Regions from separate parts of the Nocardia sp. GP40 genome, predicted to be linked through region 1. Evidence: riboswitches for the same ligand, from Rfam matches in the RefSeq annotation. Region 1 holds a riboswitch; each other region holds the start of a gene.
The links. A riboswitch is a leader RNA that binds a small molecule or an ion and turns the genes downstream of it on or off. The one in region 1 is predicted to bind S-adenosylmethionine.
Positions count from the first base shown of each region.

Region 2: it holds a riboswitch for S-adenosylmethionine, as region 1 does, so the genes downstream of both, metX (homoserine O-acetyltransferase MetX) here and ABH933_RS08775 (rhodanese-like domain-containing protein) in region 1, are expected to answer to the same signal.
Region 3: it holds a riboswitch for S-adenosylmethionine, as region 1 does, so the genes downstream of both, ABH933_RS36295 (aminotransferase class V-fold PLP-dependent enzyme) here and ABH933_RS08775 (rhodanese-like domain-containing protein) in region 1, are expected to answer to the same signal.
Region 4: it holds a riboswitch for S-adenosylmethionine, as region 1 does, so the genes downstream of both, ABH933_RS15405 (ABC transporter substrate-binding protein) here and ABH933_RS08775 (rhodanese-like domain-containing protein) in region 1, are expected to answer to the same signal.

Region 1 is NZ_JBNPVW010000002.1:902,354-908,045, reverse strand. Features, by position in the region: gene ABH933_RS08795 (MarR family winged helix-turn-helix transcriptional regulator) at 1-230, opposite strand, end outside; gene ABH933_RS08790 (DJ-1/PfpI family protein) at 295-927, opposite strand; gene ABH933_RS08785 (dihydrofolate reductase family protein) at 1,045-1,635, opposite strand; gene ABH933_RS08780 (O-succinylhomoserine sulfhydrylase) at 1,809-3,023, opposite strand; gene ABH933_RS08775 (rhodanese-like domain-containing protein) at 3,020-3,442, opposite strand; SAM riboswitch class IV at 3,457-3,572, opposite strand; gene ABH933_RS08770 (hypothetical protein) at 3,619-4,065, opposite strand; gene ABH933_RS08765 (FAD-dependent oxidoreductase) at 4,346-5,692, shown strand, end outside.
Region 2 is NZ_JBNPVW010000005.1:166,785-172,476, reverse strand. Features, by position in the region: gene ABH933_RS17265 (hypothetical protein) at 1-171, shown strand, start outside; gene ABH933_RS17260 (DUF167 domain-containing protein) at 280-510, shown strand; gene ABH933_RS17255 (tRNA (cytidine(34)-2'-O)-methyltransferase) at 542-994, opposite strand; gene ABH933_RS17250 (nucleoside deaminase) at 1,123-1,605, shown strand; gene ABH933_RS17245 (DUF3017 domain-containing protein) at 1,660-1,980, shown strand; gene metX (homoserine O-acetyltransferase MetX) at 2,039-3,190, opposite strand; SAM riboswitch class IV at 3,352-3,462, opposite strand; gene ABH933_RS17235 (NADP-dependent isocitrate dehydrogenase) at 3,770-4,987, shown strand; gene ABH933_RS17230 (hypothetical protein) at 5,098-5,523, opposite strand.
Region 3 is NZ_JBNPVW010000016.1:17,473-23,164, reverse strand. Features, by position in the region: gene ABH933_RS36320 (crotonase/enoyl-CoA hydratase family protein) at 1-123, opposite strand, end outside; gene ABH933_RS36315 (2-oxo-4-hydroxy-4-carboxy-5-ureidoimidazoline decarboxylase) at 299-619, shown strand; gene ABH933_RS36310 (YbaK/EbsC family protein) at 660-1,133, shown strand; gene ABH933_RS36305 (flavin reductase family protein) at 1,240-1,704, shown strand; gene ABH933_RS36300 (LysE family translocator) at 1,706-2,368, opposite strand; SAM riboswitch class IV at 2,463-2,576, shown strand; gene ABH933_RS36295 (aminotransferase class V-fold PLP-dependent enzyme) at 2,624-3,943, shown strand; gene ABH933_RS36290 (hypothetical protein) at 4,213-4,401, opposite strand; gene ABH933_RS36285 (DUF2752 domain-containing protein) at 4,459-5,289, opposite strand; gene ABH933_RS36280 (glyoxalase superfamily protein) at 5,403-5,692, opposite strand, start outside.
Region 4 is NZ_JBNPVW010000004.1:484,565-490,256, reverse strand. Features, by position in the region: gene ABH933_RS15420 (bifunctional 4-hydroxy-2-oxoglutarate aldolase/2-dehydro-3-deoxy-phosphogluconate aldolase) at 1-167, opposite strand, end outside; gene ABH933_RS15415 (trimeric intracellular cation channel family protein) at 517-1,155, shown strand; gene ABH933_RS15410 (ABC transporter substrate-binding protein) at 1,172-2,779, opposite strand; gene ABH933_RS15405 (ABC transporter substrate-binding protein) at 2,776-3,774, opposite strand; SAM riboswitch class I at 3,786-3,888, opposite strand; gene ABH933_RS15400 (TetR/AcrR family transcriptional regulator) at 4,043-4,621, shown strand; gene ABH933_RS15395 (hypothetical protein) at 4,631-5,509, opposite strand.

The DNA.
Region 1 (5,692 bases):
GCCACCAGCAGATCCGCGATGCGCTGCACACTCTGGCGGGTGATACCCATCTCGCGTGCGATACCGGAGACGGGAAGCGGCGCGGGCAGGACCGCGCCGAGCACCTGCCACCACGCCGCGGTGATTCCGGCCGGTTGCGCCAATTCCTCTGCGATGGAAAGGAATTGGCCGTTCAACTTGAACGTGGTGATCGCCGTGGCGCTGAACGACTGCGGAATCGTCCGGCTCATCACCGCACCTCCGGGCCCGGCATCCGCCGCAGGCTGCATCCCGCTGATCCGGTCACGCACATACTCATTCGGCCACCGCCCGCTGCGCCTCGTATTCGGCCAGCGTGTAGAAGCCCTTCGGGTCGTTGTCCCCGTACAGCGCATACCAGGCGTCGAGCACGCGCGGCTCGAAGACACCCAGCCGCGCGAAGATCTCCCGCGCGAATTCGACCGGACGCGTGCCGGTCGCGGTGATCAGATCTCCGCCGGTCACCGCCGTGTCCGCCACGTAGTGTTCCCCGCCCGAATATCCGCTCATGGCAAGGTATCCCGGATCGTTGCTGGTGTGCGTCCGCTCGTCGAGCAATCCCGCCGCGGCGAGCACGAACGTGGCGCCGCAGATCGCGGCCACCGGCGTACCGGCCGCCAGGAACTCGCCCGCCTTGGTCCCGAAGGCGGCCAGCGCGCCGGATTCGGCAATGGCCGATCCGGGCAGGATCAGCATCGCGCTGTCGCCCGGCGCGAGCTCGTCCAGCGCGAGATCGGGCACGATGCGCATGCCGCCCATCGATGTCACCGCCTCGCGCGTGGGACCGACGGTTCGCACCCGCCAGGTCCCCGGTTCGCGATGCCACAGCGCGCGATTGATGCCCGCGGTCGCGTGCCCGACCTCCCAGTCAGCGAACGTGTCGTACACAGCCATATGCACTGTTCTCATCATGACAGTATGCTGTCATGCATGACAGCATACTGTCAATGCCTGGATCGCACGGGGTCCGGCTCACCGACGACGACCCCTCGACAATCGTCGGCGAGCCGGCCCGTGCGAGCCGCCTCAGGCGTCGGCGCCGTGCTGCGAGTCGGGAGCCCACTCGCTCTGCCGCGCCTGCGCAACCCGCCCATCTGGCCGCACCCGATAGACGATCTCGACCCCACCGCCCTCGAGCGGCTGCGTGCTCTCGAGCTCCAGCCCCAGATCGACGCTCACCGCGTCCGTCAGCCGCATACCGCCGCCCAGCACGAACGGCACCACCACCAGACTCAGCTCGTCGAGCGCGCCGAGCGCCCGGAACGTCTCGATCGTGTGCGGCCCGCCGACCAGATGGACATCGCCACCCTGGTTGGCCTCCCGCATCGCCGCGAGCAGCCGGGCCGGATCGCTCTCCATGGTCACGTGGTCGGGCGTGCCCTCCGGACGGTGCGAGCCCAGCACGAACACCTGCAGATCCGGCCATGGCCACCACTCGTTGGTCAGCGCCGGCTCGAAGGTGGTGCGGCCCATCAGCGCCGCCTCACAGGTCTTCAGGAATTCCACCATGCCGTGGCTGCCGTGGCCGTGCACCGGATCCACCACTTGGGGAGGCCACCCGTTCGGCGTCGTGATGTAGCCGTCGGCACTCATGCACAAGCGCGCCCTGATCCGCATGTGAGGATCCTTCCCACCTCGTCGGCCCGCACATTCACCGGACGCAGGTAGGACGGAACAGCGGGCACAAATTCATCGCCGGAACCGCGAGGCCGGCGATGCAGACGCGGAGACGAAACAACCCTCATCGCCGAAACCGTTCGGCGACAAGGGTTGTGAATCGTCGGAATGCCTCAGCCGAGCGCCTGATCCAGATCGTTCAGCAGGTCCTGCACGTCCTCCAGGCCGATCGATATGCGCAGCACGCCGTCGGTGATACCCACGGCCGCACGGCCTTCCGGCCCCATCGCGCGGTGCGTGGTGGTGGCCGGGTGGGTGATCAGCGTCTTCGCATCGCCCAGGTTGTTGGAGATGTCGATGATGCGCAGCCGGTTCAGCACCTCGAAGGCGCGCTTCTTCCCCTCCTCCGGCCCCGAGGCCAGCTCGAAGGTGATGACGGTGCCGCCGCCGTCCATCTGCTGCCGGGCCAGCTCGTACTGCGGATGCGAGGGCAGGAAGGGGTATTTCACCCACGCCACCGCGGGCTGCTGCTCCAGGAATTCGGCGATCTTCAGCGCGGACTGCACCGAGTGCCGCACCCGCAGCGGCATCGTCTCCAGGCCCTTGAGCAGCGTCCACGCATTGAAGGGGCTCAGCGCCGGGCCGGTGTGCCGCATCAGGTTCTTCACCGGGCCGTCGATGTACTCCTGCGAGCCCAGGATCGCCCCGCCCAGCACCCGGCCCTGGCCGTCGATGTGCTTGGTGCCCGAATACACCACGACATCCGCGCCCAGATTCAGGCTGCGCTGCAGCAGCGGCGTGGCGAAGACGTTGTCCAGCACCACCTTCGCGCCGGCGGCGTGGGCCAGCTCGCACACCCGGCGCACGTCCACCAGGGTCTGCATCGGGTTCGACGGGGTCTCGAAGAAGACCGCCTGGGTCGGCTTCGACAGCGCCGCCTCCCACTGGGACAGATCCTCGCCGTCGACGAAGACCGTTTCCACGCCCCAGCGCGGCAGGATCTCGTTGCACACCACGAAGCACGAACCGAACAGGCTGCGCGCGGCGACCAGCCGATCGCCGTTGCCCAGCAGCGCGGCGAGGGCGGTGAAGACCGCGGACATGCCGCTCGCGGTCGCGAAACACGCCTCGGCGCCCTCGATCAGGCGCATCCGCTCCTCGAACATGGCCACGGTCGGATTGCCGTAGCGCGAGTACACGAAGTGCTCGATCTCGCCGGTGAACGACGCCTCGGCCGCCTCCGCGCTGGCGTAGACGAAGCCGGAGGTCAGGTACAGCGCCTCGGCGTTCTCCTCGAATCCGGACCGCCGCAGCCCGCCGCGCACAGCCTGGGTCGCCGGGCCCACGCCCTCGGGCAGCGGCTTGTCGAACGCACCACCGGTGATCACGACTGCCTCCAGGCCAGCCCCAGGGCGCGCCAGCCGGCGCCGCCGCGATGCCCGTTCGCGTCGAGCGGGCCCTCGAAGCCCTCGAGCACGTTGTAGGAGGGGGCGTATCCGGCCGCGGTCGAGGCGATCGCCGCGCCGATGGAGCGCTGCCCGGACCGGCACAGGAAAATCACCGGCGCGTCGCTGTCCGCCGCGCGCCCGGCCAGCGCCTGCTTCAGCTGGTCGGTGAATTCGCCGTTGGGTGCGCCGGTGCCGTCGACCCATTCGATCAGCGCCGTGGGCCGGTCGATGGCGCTGGTGTCGGGCACGCCGACGAACCGCCACTCGGCCTCGGTGCGCACATCCACCAACACCGCATCGGGGTTGTCGCACAACAAATCCCACGCCTGCTGGGGCGTGATGTCACCTGCGTAAGTCACAGAACCTCCTCGCGAATCCGCACTTGCCGCACCCGGAGCTGGGCGCGTGCCAGGTCGTCACCCGGAGCACCCCACCGCGGAGGAGGGTTGCCGGCCAGCGAGCCGGGGCCTATCGCTGGCACTCATGACCTTCGATCGAGATTGCCTGGCCATGGGGCCACCTGTCAAACCCTCGTTCACGGCCGATCGCAGACGAGCCAGGTGCCCTGCGGCCGGGTCAGATTCCAGACCGAGGTGGCCGATTTCCCGTCGACCTTGCTGCTCACGGTCACCGTCGCGCGGTTGCCGTCGACGTGGGGATCCTTCAGGCCATCGATCGCGATGTCCTTTCCGGCCGCATCGGGACCCAGCGGCGAACGCGCCTGCTCGAATCCGGGGCACTCGGTCCCGGCCCGCTTCGCCGCATCGGTGCCGCGCTGTGCGTCGACGAAGGCATGCACCGCGTTCGCGATGCGATCGGCATCTGTGAGATTCTTCTCAGCGGGGTGCAGCAGCGCGGCGATCACGATACCCACGATGACCAGCACCGCGAGCACCGCGGCGGCCAGGAACGGCACCAGCGAGCGGACCGGCTCCCCCTGGTCGATCGGGGTCGGCTCGCCGGTGGTCTCCGCGTCACTCATGCACCGATCATCCCTGGTGGCGGGCGGGCCCGGAGAACGGACCCCGGCTCGTTCGCGCGATGCCGCGACAACCGGCCATAGCCGACACCGATAGAATCACCGCCGAGCCCGGTCCCGGCCGGGACGAACCGAATCCCCCCGAGCGGCAACGTTGCAGCATCGAACGGTATGAAGGATCGTCGGGTGTATCCCGGACCCAGCGTCAACTTAGCCTAAGCTAAGAGCGACGGCTAAGAATGACAGTGACGACAGAGTTCTCGACCAGAGGGTGCGCATCAGAATGACGGAAACAAGTGCAGGAACCCGCCCACTGCGCATCGCGATCGTGGGCGCCGGACCGGCCGGTATCTACGCCGCCGACGCGCTGATGAAGTCCGATGCCGAGGTCTCCATCGATCTGTACGAGCGCATGCCCGCGCCGTTCGGGCTGATCCGCTACGGCGTGGCGCCCGACCACCCGCGGATCAAGGGCATCATCACCGCGCTGCACAAGGTTCTGGACAAGCCCCAGGTGCGCCTGCTGGGCAATATCGACTACGGCACCGACATCACCCTGGCCGATCTGCACCGCTTCTACGACGCGGTGATCTTCTCCACCGGCGCCAACGCCGACCGCGCGCTCGGCGTCCCGGGCATCGACCTGGACGGCAGCTACGGTGCCGCCGACTTCGTCTCCTGGTACGACGGCCACCCGGACGTTCCCCGCACCTGGCCCCTCGAGGCCGAGAAGGTCGCCGTGCTGGGCGTCGGCAACGTCGCCCTGGACGTGGCCCGCGTGCTGGCCAAGACCGGTGACGAGTTGCTGCCGACGGAGATCCCGCCGAACGTCTACGAGGGCCTCGAGGCCAACAAGGCGCTCGAGGTGCACGTGTTCGGCCGCCGCGGTCCCGCCCAGGCCAAGTTCACCCCGCTCGAGCTGCGCGAGCTCGACCACTCGCCCAATATCGAGGTCATCGTCGATCCCGAGGACATCGACTACGACGAGGGCTCCGAGGCCGCGCGCCGCCACTCCAAGCAGGTCGACATGGTCTGCAACACCATCGAGCAGTGGGCCATCCGCGACGTCGGCAACCGCCCGCACAAGCTGTACCTGCACTTCTTCGAGAACCCGGCCGAGATCGTCGGTGAGGACGGCAAGGTCGTGGGCCTGCGCACCGAACGCACCCAGCTCGACGGCACCGGCAACGTCAAGGGCACGGGCGAGTTCCGCGACTGGGATGTTCAGGCCGTCTACCGGGCCGTGGGCTACCTGTCACAGAACATCCCCCAGCTGCCCTTCGACGACCAGGCCGGCACCGTGCCCAACGAGGCCGGGCGGGTGCTGATCGACGAGGATGCCGACGGTGCCGCGCGCTATCTGCCCGCCACCTACGTCACCGGCTGGATCAAGCGCGGCCCGGTCGGCCTGATCGGCCACACCAAGGGCGACGCCAACGAAACCATCGCCTGCCTGCTCGACGACGCCGCCGCGTTCACCCCCGCGGCCGAGCCCGAGCTCGACGCGGTAACGAAGTTCCTGGAGGACAAGGGAATTCCGTTCACCACGTGGGCCGGCTGGTACCGCCTCGACGCCCACGAGCGCGCCCTGGGCGAGCCGCAGGGCCGCGAGCGCGTCAAGGTCGTCGAG
Region 2 (5,692 bases), on a different contig from region 1:
GACCGCACCGTCAGATACGGTGCGCTGACATCGGAGGTGGCGCTCGAGATCCGCCGCACCGGTCACGACCGGCCCCACGGATCCCACTCGGGCGATCTGGTTCTCGCCGCCGCCGGAGACTCCCTCGTCCTCGCGCACGACGTCCTGGACCTGAGGCTTTCCCATGGGTGAGCCCACTGTGCGTACCTCCGCCTTCGCTCCGGCGGTGCGCGGTGTACCAACGGCTGCGCAGGCAGCGCCGATTAGGCTGCGGTCACCCCGCCGAGCCAGGAGCATCGCATGCCGACCGTGGTCCGGGCGACCGTCACGCCCAACAGCCGCAAGGGCCCCGTCGTCGAGACCCTCGACGACGGCACCCTGCGACTGTACGTGCGCGCGCCCGCGGTCGAAGGAAAGGCGAACAAGGCGGCGATCGAGCTGCTGGCCAGGCACCTCGGCGTGTCCAAGGGCTCGGTCCGCCTCACCGGCGGCGCCACCTCGCGCTTCAAGCGCTTCGAGATCGACGCCTGAGGCACCCTCCGAGACAGGGCAGCCCGCCGACTCACACCCCGCCGGGAAATCCCAGCTGTCGCCACGCCTCGTACACCGCGACCGCCGCGGCATTCGACAGGTTCATCGAGCGCCGGCCCGGCAGCATCGGGATCCGCACCTGGTCGGTGATGTGCGGATCGGCGAGCACCTCCGGTGGCAGCCCTGTCGGCTCGGGACCGAACAGCAGCACGTCGTCGGGGCGGTACACGATATCGGTGTTGCGCGTGGCGCCGCCGGTGGTGAAGGCGAACACTCGGTCCGGGCGAATGGCTTTCCAGGCGGCGGCGAGATTTTCGTGCACCGACACCGAGGCGAGGTCGTGATAGTCCAGCCCGGCGCGACGCAGCTTCGGCTCGGACAGATCGAACCCCAGCGGCTCGATCAGATGCAACGAACATCCCGTCCCCGCGGACAGCCTGATCGCATTGCCGGTGTTCGGCGGGATGCGCGGCTCGAAGAACATCAGCTTCAACACAGCAGGAGACAGCCTCTCGTCACGTCCGGCTGCGAGAACTCTACGCGTGGTCCGGGCCGTCCTGCGGCGTCGGCCTGGTCACCGCCGAGCGCTCCCGTCCTAGGATCGGCACCATGATCAGCGCCGACGACCACACCTACCTCGCACGCTGCGTCGAACTCGCCGCGCGCGCACTCGACCTGGGGCACGAACCGTTCGGCTCGCTGCTCCTGGCAGGCGATGCGATCGTCGCCGAGGCCATCAACGAGGTCGGCGGCGGTGATGCGACGCAACATCCGGAGTTCGAGTTGGCGCGCTGGGCCGCGGGCAATCTGCCCGCCGATCGGCGCGCCGAGGCGACCGTCTACACCTCCGGCGAGCATTGCCCGATGTGCTCGGCCGCGCACGCTTGGGTGGGGCTCGGGCGCATCGTCTATGCCAGCTCCACCACCCAGTTGACCGCCTGGCGCGCCGAACTCGGGCTGCCGTCCGGCCCGGTCCGGCCACTGCCGATCAACGAGGTCGCACCCGGAATTCCCGTCGCGGGTCCAGATCCCGAACTCGCCGACCAGGTTCGCCGGCTGCACGTCCGGCACGCCGAGCGGAGCCGGGGCGACTGACGTCCGAGCCGACTGACCACCGCGCCGCCGCCGGGTGAATGCGAGAATCTGGGGGTGACCGATGCGCCCGCGACCACTCCGCCCACCCGCCCGCTCGGATTCCTCGGGTCACTGCGCAACCAGCTGCCGATACTGCTGGTGGCGGTGGTGCTGCTGGTGGCCGTGGTGTTCATGGCGCAGGACCGATGGCGGCGCGGTGCCCTCTTCATCGGCGGCGCACCGCTGCTCGCGGCGGTACTGCGGCTGGTACTGCCCGAGGCGCGGGTCGGGTTGCTGGCGGTGCGCAGCAGACCGTTCGACGTCGGCGCCTACGCGGTGCTGGGCGGCACGATCATTGCCCTGGCGGTCACCATCAGCACCCTCGGCATCGGCTGAGGCACTACGGCGCCAAGGCACTGCGGCCCGGTGCCCCGCCGAGCCTCGGCTGACCCCGCTACAGCGAGTTGCGCGCCAGATCCATCGTCTGAACCAGCAACTTGCCGACCGCCTCGGTCTCGGTCAGGAATCCGTCGTGCCCGTCGCGCGAGCGCACGATCTCGAGCCGCCGGCATCCGGGGAGCAGATCGGCCAGCTCCTGCTGGGTGTGCAGCGGATACAGCCGGTCCGAGTCGACACCGCCGACCACGCAGGGCACCGCGGTCGCGGCCAGCGCCGCGGCCACCCCGCCCCGGTCGCGGCCCACGTCGTGACGATTCATGGCGTCGGTCAGGAGCACGTAGCTGGCCGCGTCGAAGCGCGCGGTCAGCTTCGCGGCCTGATGGTCCAGATAGCTCTGCACCGCGTAGCGGCCGCCGTCGCGGGGGTTCTCCTCGCCCTGGGCGCGGTTCTCGAAGCGGTGGTCCAGCTCGAAATCGGTGCGATAGGTCAGGTGCGCGATGCGACGGGCGATGCCCAGACCGCTCGTCGGCGTGCGGCCGGTGCCGTGATAATTGCCACCCTGCCAGTCCGGATCGGCCGTAATGGCCGCGATCTGCGTTGTCTGGGTGCCGATCTGGTCCGCGGTGGCGCGGGCTCCGACGGCCAGCACCAGCGCGGCTCCCACCCGCTCCGGGTGCCCGACCATCCACTCCAGCACCCGCATACCGCCCATCGACCCGCCGACCACCGCGGCGAGCCGGTCGACGCCGAGCAGATCGAACAGCGCCCCCTCCGCACTCACCTGGTCGCGGATGGATATGCCGGGGAACCGGGCTCCCCAGGGCCGCCCGTCCGCGGTGATGGACGCCGGGCCGGTGCTGCCCTTGCATCCGCCCAGCACGTTGGTGGCGATCACGCACCACTCGTCGGTGTCGAGCGGTGCGCCGGGCCCCACCACGCCGTCCCACCAGCCGGGCAGCGGGTGCAGCGCATCGGGCGCGCCGACCACATGCGAGTCGCCGGTCAGCGCGTGCTCGACCAGCACGATGTTGTCCGCCGCGGGGGACAGCTCACCCCAGCGCTGCACGGCGAGCTCCACACCGGGGATCACCTCGCCGCTCTCGAGGCGGATATCGCCCACGCCGATGGTGCCCAGCCGCCCATCCGGTGGCGGCAGCAGCCGTGCTGCCCGGGTACGGGACGCGCTCCGTTCGATGCTCACGGTCACCGTGCCACCGCCGCGCGGGGCGGCGTGGTCCGCCGGACCACGAAATCGGTCACGGACGCGAAAGAATTACTCATGTCGTGGCTCTTTCCAGAGGTCTGCCGGTGAGCGTTATCGGAGTCCGGATAGCGGACGGCTACAACACATTTCGGAAACCCTCCTGATGGTCGCGCTTGCTCTCGGCCTTCGAGAGCCCGGTCATCACCCGGAGCACCCCACCGCGACAGGAGGGTTGCCGGCCAGCGAGCCGGGGCTTGGCGCTGGCGCTCATGACCTTCCCGCCATGGTAGCGGGCCGCGGCGCGAGGGAGAAAGCAGGTGTGCAATGGCGGCGCCGCGGACCCGGCGCGAACGCCGGGCGAGCAATTGCCTGCATACCGGGGGTGTGACGGAGGTATCACTCACCGGGAGGTCGGCGCGCGTGAGACTCAGCGCACCAGTATGCTTGTACTGTTTGGCACCTCGGAGTCCCGTGGCCAACACGGGACGTATACGTTGTCTGTTGAACAGCCGGGTCCGCTCACAAGCGTGTTCACCTGGCCGAGTTAATGGGAGCATCATTCCTAGGAGGACACGAAGATCCATGTCCAAGATCAAGGTTGAAGGCACTGTCGTCGAACTCGACGGCGACGAGATGACCCGGATCATCTGGCAGTTCATCAAAGACAAGTTGATTCACCCGTACCTGGATGTGAATCTCGATTACTACGACCTCGGTATCGAATACCGCGACAAGACCGACGACCAGGTGACCATCGACGCCGCCAACGCCATCAAGGAACACGGCGTGGGCGTCAAGTGCGCGACCATCACCCCGGACGAGGCGCGCGTCGAGGAGTTCGGCCTCAAGAAGATGTACCGGTCGCCCAACGGCACCATCCGCAACATCCTCGGCGGCACGATCTTCCGCGCGCCGATCATCATCTCGAACGTTCCGCGCCTGGTTCCCGGCTGGACCAAGCCGATCATCATCGGCCGTCACGCCTTCGGTGACCAGTACCGCGCCACCGACTTCAAGGTGTACCAGGCCGGCACCGTCACGCTGACCTTTACCCCGGAGGACGGCAGCGAGCCGATCCAGCACGAGGTCGTGAAGATGCCCGAGGACGGCGGCGTCATCATGGGCATGTACAACTTCAAGAAGTCCATCCAGGACTTCGCGCGGGCCTCGCTGAACTACGGCCTGCAGCAGAACTACCCGGTGTATCTGTCGACGAAGAACACCATCCTGAAGGCCTACGACGGCATGTTCAAGGACACCTTCCAGGAGGTGTTCGAGACGGAGTTCAAGCCGCAGTTCGACGCCGCGGGCCTGACCTACGAGCACCGGCTCATCGACGATATGGTCGCCTCCTCGCTCAAGTGGGAGGGCGGTTACGTCTGGGCGTGCAAGAACTACGACGGTGACGTGCAGTCCGACACGGTCGCGCAGGGCTTCGGCTCGCTGGGCCTGATGACCTCGGTGCTGCTGACCCCGGACGGCCGGACCTGTGAGGCCGAGGCGGCGCACGGCACCGTGACTCGGCACTACCGGATGCACCAGCAGGGCAAGCCCACCTCCACCAACCCGATCGCCTCGATCTTCGCGTGGACCCGTGGCTTGGCGCATCGCGGCAAGCTGGACAACACCCCCGAGGTGATCGGCTTCGCCCAGACCCTCGAGGACGTGGTCATCAAGACCGTCGAGGAGGGGCAGATGACCAAGGATCTGGCACTGCTGGTCGGCGGCGATCAGGGCTACCTGACCACCGAGGAATTCCTCGGCGTGCTGGATGCCAACCTGGCGCGCGAGCTGCGCTGAGATCGTGCCGTCGTCGCGGCGTGCGGCCGCGATGACCTGATGAAAGCCCGGGCACCCGCCCCCACCGTTCTCCCGGTGGCCGCGGGTGCCCGAACTGTTTCGGCTGACGGTCAGCGTGACTGCAAGAGCTGGACGATCTCGCCGAGCTGATTGTCGAGCCGGTTGAATCGTTCGAAGGTTTCGTTGAAGCGTTCGGTGGTCTGGTGTTCGAGTTGGTCGAATCGCTGGGTGGTTTCGTTGAAGCGTTCGGTGGTCTGGTGTTCGAGTTGGTCGAATCGCTGGGTGGTTTCGTTGAAGCGCTCGGCGGTCTGGTGCTCGAGTCTCTCGAACCGCTTGTTGTGCTGACGCAGCGTCGCCAGGACGACTCCGAACTGATGACCGCTGGTCCGCTGGAAGCGGCGTAGTCGCAGGTCGACCCCGCGGACAGCGGCCTGCGTGGTGTGGGCCGTGCGGTTGGTGTCGTCGAGCAGCTCGTAGATGTCGTCGACGTCATGTCGCAACCGATCGATGCTTGGGTCTCGCTGCGGCTTGGTCATGCCGACCACGCTAAAGGCCGTGACATCGCCCGGAAAGGCACATTTTTCGATCTGGGGATAACTTTCGACCGACGCGATGGTTGTGAATAGCGACCGGTTGACTCTGTGCTCGGCTGGAATCGCCGGGCCGGTGATTCCAGTTACACCGCGACCGACATGCGCCGTCGTT
Region 3 (5,692 bases), on a different contig from region 1:
GCCCGGGCCGGTCAGCGTGACCCGCGCAACCTGGTCCTTGCGATCGACGGTGAAGGCCTTCCAATCAAGCCCACCCGTCACCCGACCGCCGACCCTCATCGAATCGCCTTGCGATGCTGTCATATCCCCAGCGTAGCGGCACTGTTCGCGGCCGCCTCAGCGCGTCGCGAGAGTGTGTGAAGGGTGTGCTGAATATGCTGTGCCGCAGTGTCTTACCCCTGCCCGTCCGGCGCAGGATGAAGATCGTCAGTCCCCGGTTCTCGCCCGGAGCCGGCCGGTTGCCGAACGGAGGCAGGTCATGTTGATGTACAGGGGCATCGGCCTGGAGCGCTTCAACTCGCTCCCCCGCGCCCGAGCCGTCCACGCCCTCTTCGCATGCTGTTCCAGCGTCACCTGGGCGAACAAGCTCGCGGACGAACGGCCCTACGCCGATCGCACGGCCCTGCTCGCCGCGGCCGACCTCGAATTGTCCGCGCTATCGCCGCACGACCTGCAGCGATCCCTCGATTCGGTTGTGCGCGAGCCGGTTTCCGGACGTACCGCCGACGAGCTGGCGCGGATCACCCGGATGCGCATCGACCGGATGCTCGGGCCCACCTTCGGCTATCCGGAATACTGATCCCCCGGCAGTGCGCCGAAATCGGTTCTACCCTGGTGCCATGGCTAGGTCGTTGCCCGCCGTCGCGGCTCGGGTGTCCGATACTCTCATCGCCCGCGGTCACCACGGCGTGATCGTCACTCAGGACGAGCCCACCCACACCGCCGCGCAGGCCGCGCAGGCGCTCGGGGTCGAGGTGGGTGCGATCACCAAGTCGCTGCTGTTCCTGCTCGACGAGGATCCGGTGTTGCTGCTGGTGTCCGGTGAGCACCAGGTCGACCTGGAGCGCACCGGCGAGCGGCTGCAGGGTACGCTCACCCGCGCCCCGGCCGAGGTCGTGCGCGCGGTCACCGGGCAGCCGATCGGCGGGGTCGCGCCCGTCGGGCATCCGACCAACCTGTCGACGTATGTGGACAACGCGCTCTCGCGCCACCGCGAGCTGTGGGCGGCCGGTGGGCATCCCAATACTTTGTTCCGGACCTCGTTTTCCGAGCTCGTGCGGATCACCGCGGGCCTGGCGATCGACGTGGACTGATCGGTGAGTGGCATATGCCGGAATACCCGCCGGGCCCGCGACGTAGGTTGGGACTGTGAGTGAGCTAGATCTGAGCGGTATCACCGCGGCGGAGTTCCGCGCCGCCATGCGGCACTACCCCGCCGGGGTGACGATCGTCACGCTCGAGCAGGACGGCCGGCCCATCGGATTCACGGCCACCTCGTTCGCCTCACTCTCGGCCGAGCCCCCGCTGATCTCGTTCAATATCGCCGAGACCTCGTCGAGCATCGAGGCCATGCTGTCCGCCCGGTCGCTGGTCGTGCACTTCCTGGGCGAGCACCAACTGCATCTGGCACAACGGTTTTCGCGCAGCGCGGAGGAACGGTTCAGCGACTCCGCGCTGTGGACGACGCTGGAGACCGGCGAGCCGGTGCTGCACAGCACCCCGCTCTGGGTGCGCGCGTCGGTGCACCAGCTGCTCCCGATCGGCGATCACACCCTGGTCATCGGCCTGGTCACCCGCGTGCACGACAACACCGACGACGCGCCCATCGCGACGCCGCTGCTGTACTACAACGGGTCCTATCACCGCCCCCGCGGACTGGAGTGATTCACCCGGCGGACGCGATGGTCCCGATACCGAGTGCCGCCAGTATCCCGGCGCTGATCTGCTCCAGCCGATCTCGTACGCGTGGGCGCCGCAGCAGGGCCACCGCGCCGGCGGCGGCCAGGGCCACGATCACCATTTCCGTTGCGGCGATGCTCGATTCGATCGCACCGAGGGTCAGCGTGCCGGTGAAGGTGACGTGGGTCAGGAACTGCGGGAGCACGGCGAGATAGAACAGGCCCACCTTCGGATTGAAGAGGCAGGAGACCAGCCCTGCGGTGAATGCCGAACGCGCAGAAGCGGTTCCGCGCGCGGAAATCGCCTCGAGGGCCGGCTCAAGCGCCGAATCGGTAAGCAGCTCTTCTGTTTTCCCTGCCCTCGTCCGGCGATGCTCGCGCAATGTCCGAATTCCCAAGTACAGCAGGTAGATTCCTCCGATCACCTTGAGAATTCGGTAGGCCGTCGCGGACTGCTCCAACAGCGTGGCGACCCCGGCGGCGACCACAACCGCCCAGGCGATGCCGCCCAGCGCCGACCCGAGCGACGCCGCGATCGCCGGTCGTCGTCCGGCCATGGCGTAGCGCAGGACCAGGAACGTATCGGGCCCCGGGGTGATGGCCAGCAACAGGCACAGGCCGACGAAGCCGAGTAGCAGGGAAGGACTCACCGGACTACGTAACCGCAGTTCATGGCGGATGGCAAGGGAATATGACGCGGCCGGGAGTTGACAACGGCGGGCGGCGTCTGCCAGTCTCGGGACAGGTCATGAGTACCAGCGTCAAGCCCCGGCTAGCTGGTCGGCAACCCTCCTCCGCGGCGGGGTGCTCCGGGTGACGACCGGGCCGTAGCCCGACCGGGCACGGCAAGCGCGGACTCCGTTCACCTTTCCCGGGGTCCCCTTGGTCCCGAAGGGATTTGTGTGATGACTGCTGTACTCACGTCCAGCTGTGCCCCGATCGCCCGCGTTTCCGGATGCGATCTGCAAGTTCCCTTGGTACAGGGCGGAACTCGCGAATATGCCAACTTCGACTACGCCGCCAGCGCGCCGGCCCTGGCCCAGGTCGCCGACCGGGTGAGCGAGCTGCTGCCGTACTACGCCAGCGTGCACCGCGGCGCCGGATACGCCTCGCGCATCTCCACCGACTGCTACGAGAATTCCCGCACCGCGGTGGCCCGCTTTCTGCACTGCGCCGACGACCAGGTGGTCGTCTTCACCCGCAACACCACCGATTCGCTGAACCTGCTGGCCTCCTGCGTGCCCGGCGACACCGTGGTGCTCGACATCGAACATCACGCCAACTTCCTGCCCTGGACCCGGCACGGCCGCCGCGTCGTCCCGGCCGCGGACACCGTCGTGGAGACCATTCGCCGGGTCGTCGCCGAGCTGTGCACCAAACCCGCTGCGCTGCTTGCCGTTACCGGCGCCTCGAACGTGACCGGCGAGGTGCTGCCGCTGCGTCGGCTGGCCGATATCGCGCACCAGTGCGGCGCACGGATCCTGGTCGACGCCGCGCAGCTGGCGCCGCATCGCCGAATCGACCTGTGCGCCACCGGAATCGACTATCTCGCATTTTCCGGCCACAAGCTGTACGCGCCGTTCGGCGCGGGCGTGCTGGTGGGCCGGCGCGACTGGCTCGATGCCGCCGACCCGTATCTGGCCGGGGGCGGAGCGGTGCGCGAGGTGACCACGACCGGCGCCGAATGGGCGCCCGCGCCGCAGCGTCACGAGGCCGGATCGCCGAACGTGCTGGGAGTCGCCGCCCTGGCCGCGGCCTGCGACGCACTCGGCGCGATCGAGGAGCGCACCGCCGTCGAACACGAGCGCGCGCTGGCCGATCGGCTACGCGCCGGCCTGAATGCCATTGCGGGAGTGAACTTCCTGCGCATCTGGCCCGACAGCGAGGACAGCGTCGGCATCGTCGCGTTCACCCTCGACGGATTCGAGCCCGGACGCGTCGCGGCGCATCTGTCGGCCGAGCACGGGATCGGTGTGCGCGACGGCCGCTTCTGCGCACACCCGCTGCTGGCCCGCCTCGGAGTCGACGGCGCGCTCCGAGCCAGCATCGGCCTGGGCACCTCCGCCGCGGACGTGGACCGCCTGATCGAGGCCGTCGCGACCCTGGTCGAGCAGGGCCCCGCCTGGAATTACGCCTACACCGAGGGCCAGTGGAACCCGGTACCGGAGACCCGCCCGGGCCTGGCCGCTGCGGCCGCGGCAGGCGCGGCGCCCTGCACCTTCTGACCGCCTGCCAGCGGCGGAATTGGCGCGGTCCGCGGGGTTCCGGTCCCGATTGCGCATGCTCGCCGCGCCGGGGCGGAACAGGCGCGATCCGCGGCGGGTTCCGGTCACGATTGCGATGCTCGCCGCGCCCGGCGGATCGGCGGTGAGCTCCGGTGGGCGCGGCACGAGGCACCTGGCCGCCAGCTCCTCGACCTGCGGGTCGTCCTCGGTGAGCGCGTCGAGCGCCTCGAGATCGGACTCGACCGCGAGTTCCGAAGTGCCCGAGCCTGTTACGGCACGAGATACCGGGCGGCCAGTTCCTCCACGAGCGGATCGTCCTCGGTGACCGCGTCGAGCGCCTCGAGATCGGACTCGACCGCGATCTGCCGGGGATCGTCCCACTCGGGATCCGGGGTGCCGTCCTCGGTCAGCTGGCGCAGCAGCTTCTCGCGGATTCGAGCCTTCAGGGAATCGGCCATAGTCCCAGCATGCCGGACCGTGCGGCCGGATCCCACTGCAGCAAATACGCCGTCGTCCTAGACCGGCGCCAGCCAGGCGCCCCAGGGGGTGTTGCGCAGCACCGTGAACGCCGCGAGCAGCGTCAGCACGATCGCCAGCGTGGTGCGGCTCATCGTGAACGAACGTCCCGGACGACCACGCCAGCGGCGCACCATCCAATCGCCCCACCACAGCGTGAATCCCAGGATCAGCGGCAGCAGAAAGACATTGCTGTGCACCGCGTCCAGGATCCGGCCCTCGGTCAGATTGTGCATCGCCCGCAGCCCCCCGCACCCCGGACACCACCACCCGGTCAACGCATAGAACGGGCAGACCCCGTAGGAACCCTGCACATGCGGATCGTGGAAATGCACCAGCACCGCCGCCGCAAACCCGACACCCCCGACCAGCGCCGGCGCGCCGAGTGCCCGCCAGCCGGATGCCTTGTCTACGGTGCCGACCACAGTCGGCGGACCGCCCACCCGGTCTCGCCGCGATTCACCCGCCCGAAGTTCACCGGTCTCGGCTACGCGATATGCACTCGGCCCTACCGCAGAATGTCCGCCCGTCCCGGCCGCCCGATGCCCACCCGGCGCGGCCGCGCGTCGGCCGCCCGTCCCGGCCACGCCATGCTCGCCCGCTGAGAGCCGGTTGGGCTCACCAGCCAGAGAATCGCCCGCCGCGCCGACGAACGATCCGCTCGGTCCACCGGCGCGGGCTTCACCCGGCTCCACGATCCGCTGCGCGCCCGGCTTGCCCGCCCAGGTTCCGGCCGGCCCACCGACCGAATGTCCGGCGGGCTCGCCGAACCTGCGGTCGTCCAGCTCGCCGCCGCCCGTCACGTCCGGATGCCCTCCCGAGTTATCCACATTTCTCACGGTAGCGGCCCGCCGCGGCGATTCGCCACGTCAATCCGGCCGTGCGTGAATGCAGCACAGTCACGTCACGTCGAAAATGCCGACGGCGGCAGTGATTCGACCGATCACTCCGGCTGGGCGAAGCGGAGCTGGTTGCCGAAGGGGTCGGTGAGGTCGAAGCCCGGGCCGCCGGGGCCTTCCTCGGGTGTGCCCGGGCGGGCGAAGGGGTAGTCCTTCGCGGCCAGTTCGGCCTGCAGGCCGTGGATGTCGCCGACGGCGATCCAGACGACGGAACCGGGGGTGCCGTCGCCGTGGTGTTCGCTGAGGTGGATCACCGTGCAGGAGCGGGACAGCTGCGCGTACAGCGGCAGCGCGGTTTCGAAGCGATGCTCCCAGTCGACGACGAATCCCAGGT
Region 4 (5,692 bases), on a different contig from region 1:
AGCATCCGCACCGCGGGCAGCGACCCGGGGCTCGGCAGGGTGATCTCCAGGCAGCGCACGCCGCCCTCGATCAGCGCCAGCGCCGCCTCCACCAGCGGCGCGGGCTCCCGGGCCCGCAGAATCGCCACCAAACGGTGCTCGGTCAGGGCCTGCTCGAACGCGATCACTAGATCACCGCCATCCTTCCTACCATTCCGTTCACTCCCACTCTGCCGACCGATCGGGCCGCCGCACCACCGATACGACAAAAATGTGCCCCCGAGTGCAGTCAACGCTCGGCCCCGAACGTCCGACCGGGCCGCTGGATTCCGGTCCAGTGCGCATCGCCGAGCCGGTTCCGGCGGCGATGCGCTGTAGCTGGGTAACCAGTGAGAATGTCGTTTCCGGCACGAACCCGCGCGCCGATGGCGATAGCGGCATTGCCGTCGATGATCTGGCCCGCCGGACGTCATCCCGGTCCGACCTATGATGCTGCGGGTAACTCGGAGGTAACCCAATTTCGGAGCGGAGTATTCGATGATCGCGCTGACCGGGACCGCAGGCGATGTGGAGCGGGCCGCGGACCTGCTGGGCGTCTTCGCCTTCGCCGTCTCCGGCGCGCTGCTGGCGGTGCGCAAGAATTACGATCTGGTGGGCATCGCAGTGCTGGCCTGCGCGACCGCATTCGGCGGCGGGGTGGTGCGCGATCTGGTGATCGGCGAGAACCCGCCACTGGCGTTCACCGATCCCTGGTATCTCGGTCTGCCGCTGCTGGCCGCCGTCATCATCTTCTTCTGGCATCCGCCGCGCCGGCTCGTCGCGCGACCGCTCGATGTCGCCGATGCCCTCGGCCTGGGCGTGTTCAGCGTCACCGGCGCGGTCGCGGCGTATCAGCACGGCCTGGCCACGGTGCCCTCGGCGCTGCTGGGCGTGGTCACCGCGGTCGGCGGCGGGCTCATCCGCGACGTGCTGGCCGGGGTCCAGCCCAGCGTGCTGCGGCCCGATCAGGAGATCTATGCCATGCCCGCGCTTTTCGGCGCGAGCGTGGCGGCCGCACTGCTGCACTTCGGGGCGTTCACCGCCTGGACCGGCGCGCTGGCATCGGCGAGCGCATTCGTATTCCGCCTGCTCGCACTGCATTTCCACTGGCACGCGCCGCGGGCGCGCCGTCGTTGACGCGCGGCGCGGCCGCTCACCCGCGGTGCAGCCAGGTATCGAAGAACTGCAGGCGGGCCGACGCCTCGAACTTCACGTCCGATACCGCGTGCGATACCCCGATGGCCTGAGACAGCTCGATGGTCGGGATCCACAGGCCGTTGCCGAGCACCGATTGCTGTGCCCGGCCGATCAATTGGGCACGCGCGGCCGGGTCCGTGGTCCGCAGTTCACCGGACAGCGCATCGTCCAGCTCCGGAATCGGCCCGCGCACATTGAGGTTCTGGCCGCCCAGGCCGAAGTTGGTGCGCAGAATATCGCCGTCGGCACGGGTGATGTTGTAGTAGACCGCATCGAAATCCTTGCTGTTCTGCCGCGCGGTGTATTCCGCGTCCGCGGCAGGCTCGAGCCGGATATCGATGCCGACCGTGCGCAACTGCTGCTGAATCAGCTCCAGGATCGCCTGATTCCCGGCGAAGGCGTGGCTGAACAGCACGCCGAACGACAGGCGCACACCGTCCTTGACGCGAATGCCATCCCCGCCGGGCGCCCAGCCCGCCCGGTCCAGCAGCTGCCGCGCGGCGTCGGGCGCGTAGTGCAGATGGCTCGAAAGGTCCACGTATCCCGGGGTTTTCGAGGCCAGCACCCCTTCGGCGGGCTTGAACTGCGGTCCGAGCACGGTATCGACCAGTTCCTGCCGGTTGATCGCGGGCAGCAGCGCCGCGCGCACCGCGGGATCACGCAGCGGGCCGCGGGTCAGATTGGGCTGAATCCCGAAGGGCACACCGGGATTCGAGGTGACCTGGACCCGGCCCCCGGATGCCTCGATCTGCGGTGCGTCCTGCGGCAGCGCATCGCTCACCGCATCGAGTTGCCCGGAGGACAGGCTGCCGGTGCGCACCCCGGATTCCGGGACGACGGTGAATTCGATCCGGTCCAGATACGCCGCGCCGCGGTGCGCGAATACCGCCGAGCCCCACGCGTATCCGGCGCGTTCGACCAGTGTGGCCGAGGCGCCCTGGCGGTAGGCGGCATAGCTGAACGGCCCGCTGCCGATGTCGTCTCCCCCGCACCGCTGGTCGGCCGGCTTCGCGGTCGTGGCGTCGGCGAGGATGCCGAGCTGCGGCGTCGAGACCGCCTGCAGGAACTGCGCGTTGGGGCTGTCGAAGCTCACCTGCGCGGTCAGCGGATCCGGCGCGCTCGTGCCGGTGTAACCGGCCAGGTAGCTGGCCGCCAGCGGGGCCTTGGCACCGGTGAGCGTGTGCACGATGGCATCGAAGGTGTTCCGCACCGACGTTGCGGTCAGCGCGGTGCCGTCGCTGAAGGTGACCCCGGGGCGCAGGTGGAACGTGAAGGTTCGCGCGTCGGGGCTCACCTGCCAGCTCTGCGCCAGCCACGGCACGATCGCCCCGGTCGCCGGGTCCTGATCGGTCAGTGAATCGACGATCTGCCGTGTCACATACAACGTTTGGTTGGTCCCGGACTGCGCGGGATCCGAGCAGGTCGGCGCGAGCGACAGGCCGTAGCGCAGCGTGCCGCCCGGCCGCGGCGGCCCAGCCGGAGCATCGGTTCCGGCGCCTGTGCCGCAGGCCGAGAGCACGAATGCCGTTGCGAGAACACCCAGTAGCGCGATCGCCGTCCTCATGCCGACCGCTTCGGCAGTCCGGGCGGATTGATGCGGCTCTGCTGCACGGCCTCGGTGCCCAGACCCCAGCGGTCCAGCACCTTGCGGTACAGCCCGTGCGCGATCGCGTACTGCAGCGCCTGATTTACGGGCCCGATCAGGCCGTTGTCCTTCCTGGTGAGCACCGCGATCTCAGCCTGCAGCGCGGTTCCGGCGCCGGAGAAGGTCGCCACGATCTTCGTTTGCCCCGAGGTGGCGACGTGATAGGTCGCGGTCGGGTTGGGACCCAGCATCCCGTCCAGGCGGTGCGAGGCGAGCGCGAGATAGTAGTCGGCGGTCTTCTGGTAGTAGGCGATATCGATCTTCGGCAGGCCCTCGGCCCGGTTCTGCTGGTCCCACTGCACCAGCAGCTGTTCCTGGTTGGTGCCGCTGCCGACTCCGATTCGCCTGCCCGCCAGCGATTTACGGTCGGCGTACCGCCAGGTGCTGTCCTTGGGCACCTCGAGGGCCAGGTTGTCGAGGCGATAGGTGGCGAAGTCGTATTTCTCCTTGCGCTCCTCGGTCACGGTGACATTGGAGACGAACGCGTCGACCGCGCCGGAGTCGACCGCCACGAAGTTCTGGGCCCAATCCGCGGTCCGCGCCTCGAGTTTCAGCCCGAGGATATCGGCGACGAGAGCGGCGACATCGACCTCGGACCCGATGACCGTGCGGTCGTCGGTGGCGTAGAACCGCAGCGGCGCACCACTGTCGGCGGACCCGGTGACGATCAGGGTGCCGCGGTTGCGGATGGCCGCGGGCACCTGCGCGGCGATCGAATCGACCTTGTCCGCGCGCACCCGGGTGCTCTGTTGCGGCGACAGGTCGTAGCTCTGCCCGTTCACGCTGCGCACCTCGTTGCCGGGCTCGGACCCGGCGCCGCAGGCGCCGGCGACCAGCGCCAGGGTGGTGAGTGCGGCGGTCAGCACGACCGCCCGCCGGGCGCGCGGGGCGCGGAATACTGTCAGGGGTCTCATGGCTCGTCGAACCTCCATCGGTCCTGGCGGTAGCACCCCTGCGCGCGGACATCCACGGCGGCCGGGTTGCTGCGACGTCGTGGAGCCAGGTCTCTCGGTCGCTCTGGATGGGCAGTTCGACGCTAGGCGAATCACCGTGCGGGGTCTGCATTCTCGATCGCGGTGAATCGAATGCTTGCCTCCGCCGACCGGAACGCCGGTCGCCGCCGTTCCGGGAGGGTTAGCATGTGGAGAAGAACTCCGTTTCCGCAGATCCCTGGAGGGCGCCATGAACGCACCGACACGGCCGATGCGCGCGGACGCGCGGCGCAATTACGAGCGCATCCTCGAATGCGCTCGTCAGGCGTTCACCGACTGCGGACCCGAGGCTCCCCTGGACGAGATCGCCCGCCGCGCCGGGGTCGGCCCCGGCACGCTGTACCGCCACTTCCCCCACCGTGAGGCCCTGCTCGAGGCCGTCTACCGATCCAGCATCGAGGACCTGAGCCGCCGCGCGGACGAACTGATCGAGACCTGCTCACCGCTGGACGCGCTACAGCGGTGGATGACCGCACAGGTGGAGTTCATCATGAACCGGCGGGGGCTGGCGCTCACGCTCAAGGCCGCGCTGGATCCGAACTCGGAGACCTTCCACCTGTGCCACACCATGGCGCTCGAGGCCGCGGCCCGGGTCCTGGAACCGGCCCAGCGGGACGGACTGGTGCGCTCGGATATCGAACCCCGCGACCTGATCCGCCTCGGCCGCGGCATCGGCGTCGCCTGCGAAAGCGCCCCGGAGGCGGCCGAACGCCTGCTGTCCGTCGCCTGCGCGGGCCTGCGGGCCGAACCGCCCGCGACGAACGGGTAGGGGTCCGGGCTACGGGTCGAGCGCGAGCTCGTAGTCGCGGCAGCGCGCGGTCAGATCCAGTCCCGCGGTAGCCAGGGCCGCGCGGATGCGCGGGTCGTCGTCCTCGAATACGCGCAGCACCAGCGCCTGGGGAACCTGGTCGTGCAGCTCGGTGATGACCGCGCCGATCAGCGCCGCCAGCGCGTCGGACTCGACGTCGCGATACGAAAAGCCCTCCCCCGCATTGATATACGCCTCGCTGCCGGTGACCGAGGTGGCCACGCTGGCGATCGGCTCCACGGCGCCGGGACTCAGCAGCGCCACCACCAGCGCCTGTCCCGACGGCTCGGTGGATTCGGCCAGGGCGTGCAGCACGCAATCGACCGGATCGCCGAACGCCAGCGCGCTCGGGGCCTGCCAGGTGCGCGGTTCGGCGGTCCACACCCGCGCGTACTCGCCGACCGCGACCGCGCCCAGCTCGGCAGCCGCGCGCCCCTCCGGACCGACATCGGTACCGTGCCACTGCAATACCCGGTATCCCAGCGCTCGCGCCTGCCGCGCGGCTCCCGCCAGCAGCGCCCGCACGACCCCCTCCTCGGCATCGGTCGCGGGCTCGAAATCGTAGTGCCCCACCTGAATTCGCCGCAGGTACCGGGAGGCGAACACCGGCTCGGCCACCGCGCGGGCGGCTGCGCCTGTTGGTCGCTCGCTCCTGCCGCCGGACAGTTCGACCCAGCCGAGCAGCTCGCCGCCGCGTCGCGCGGCCAGGATCCCGAGCCGCTCCGGGCCGCGCTCGACCGGCCCGAGGACATCATCCTCGAGAACGGCCAGGCCCGCCGCGCCCGCCAACTCGCTCGCCAGACGCAGACCGGTTCCCGGATGCCGATCCCATTCGAGCACCAAGTCCATATCCGCACACTAGCCACGAAATTTGCCAATGGATTACTTGACACGGTACGCGCCGCCGAGACCCGCCGGGGTTCAGAGTGCAGTTACGTCTATTCGGGGCAGAACATGCCCAGGTCGGTGCTACCGTGAGTGGTCAAAAATTGATTGCCAGCCGATAACTGAAGGAATGGTCCCGGCGGCCTC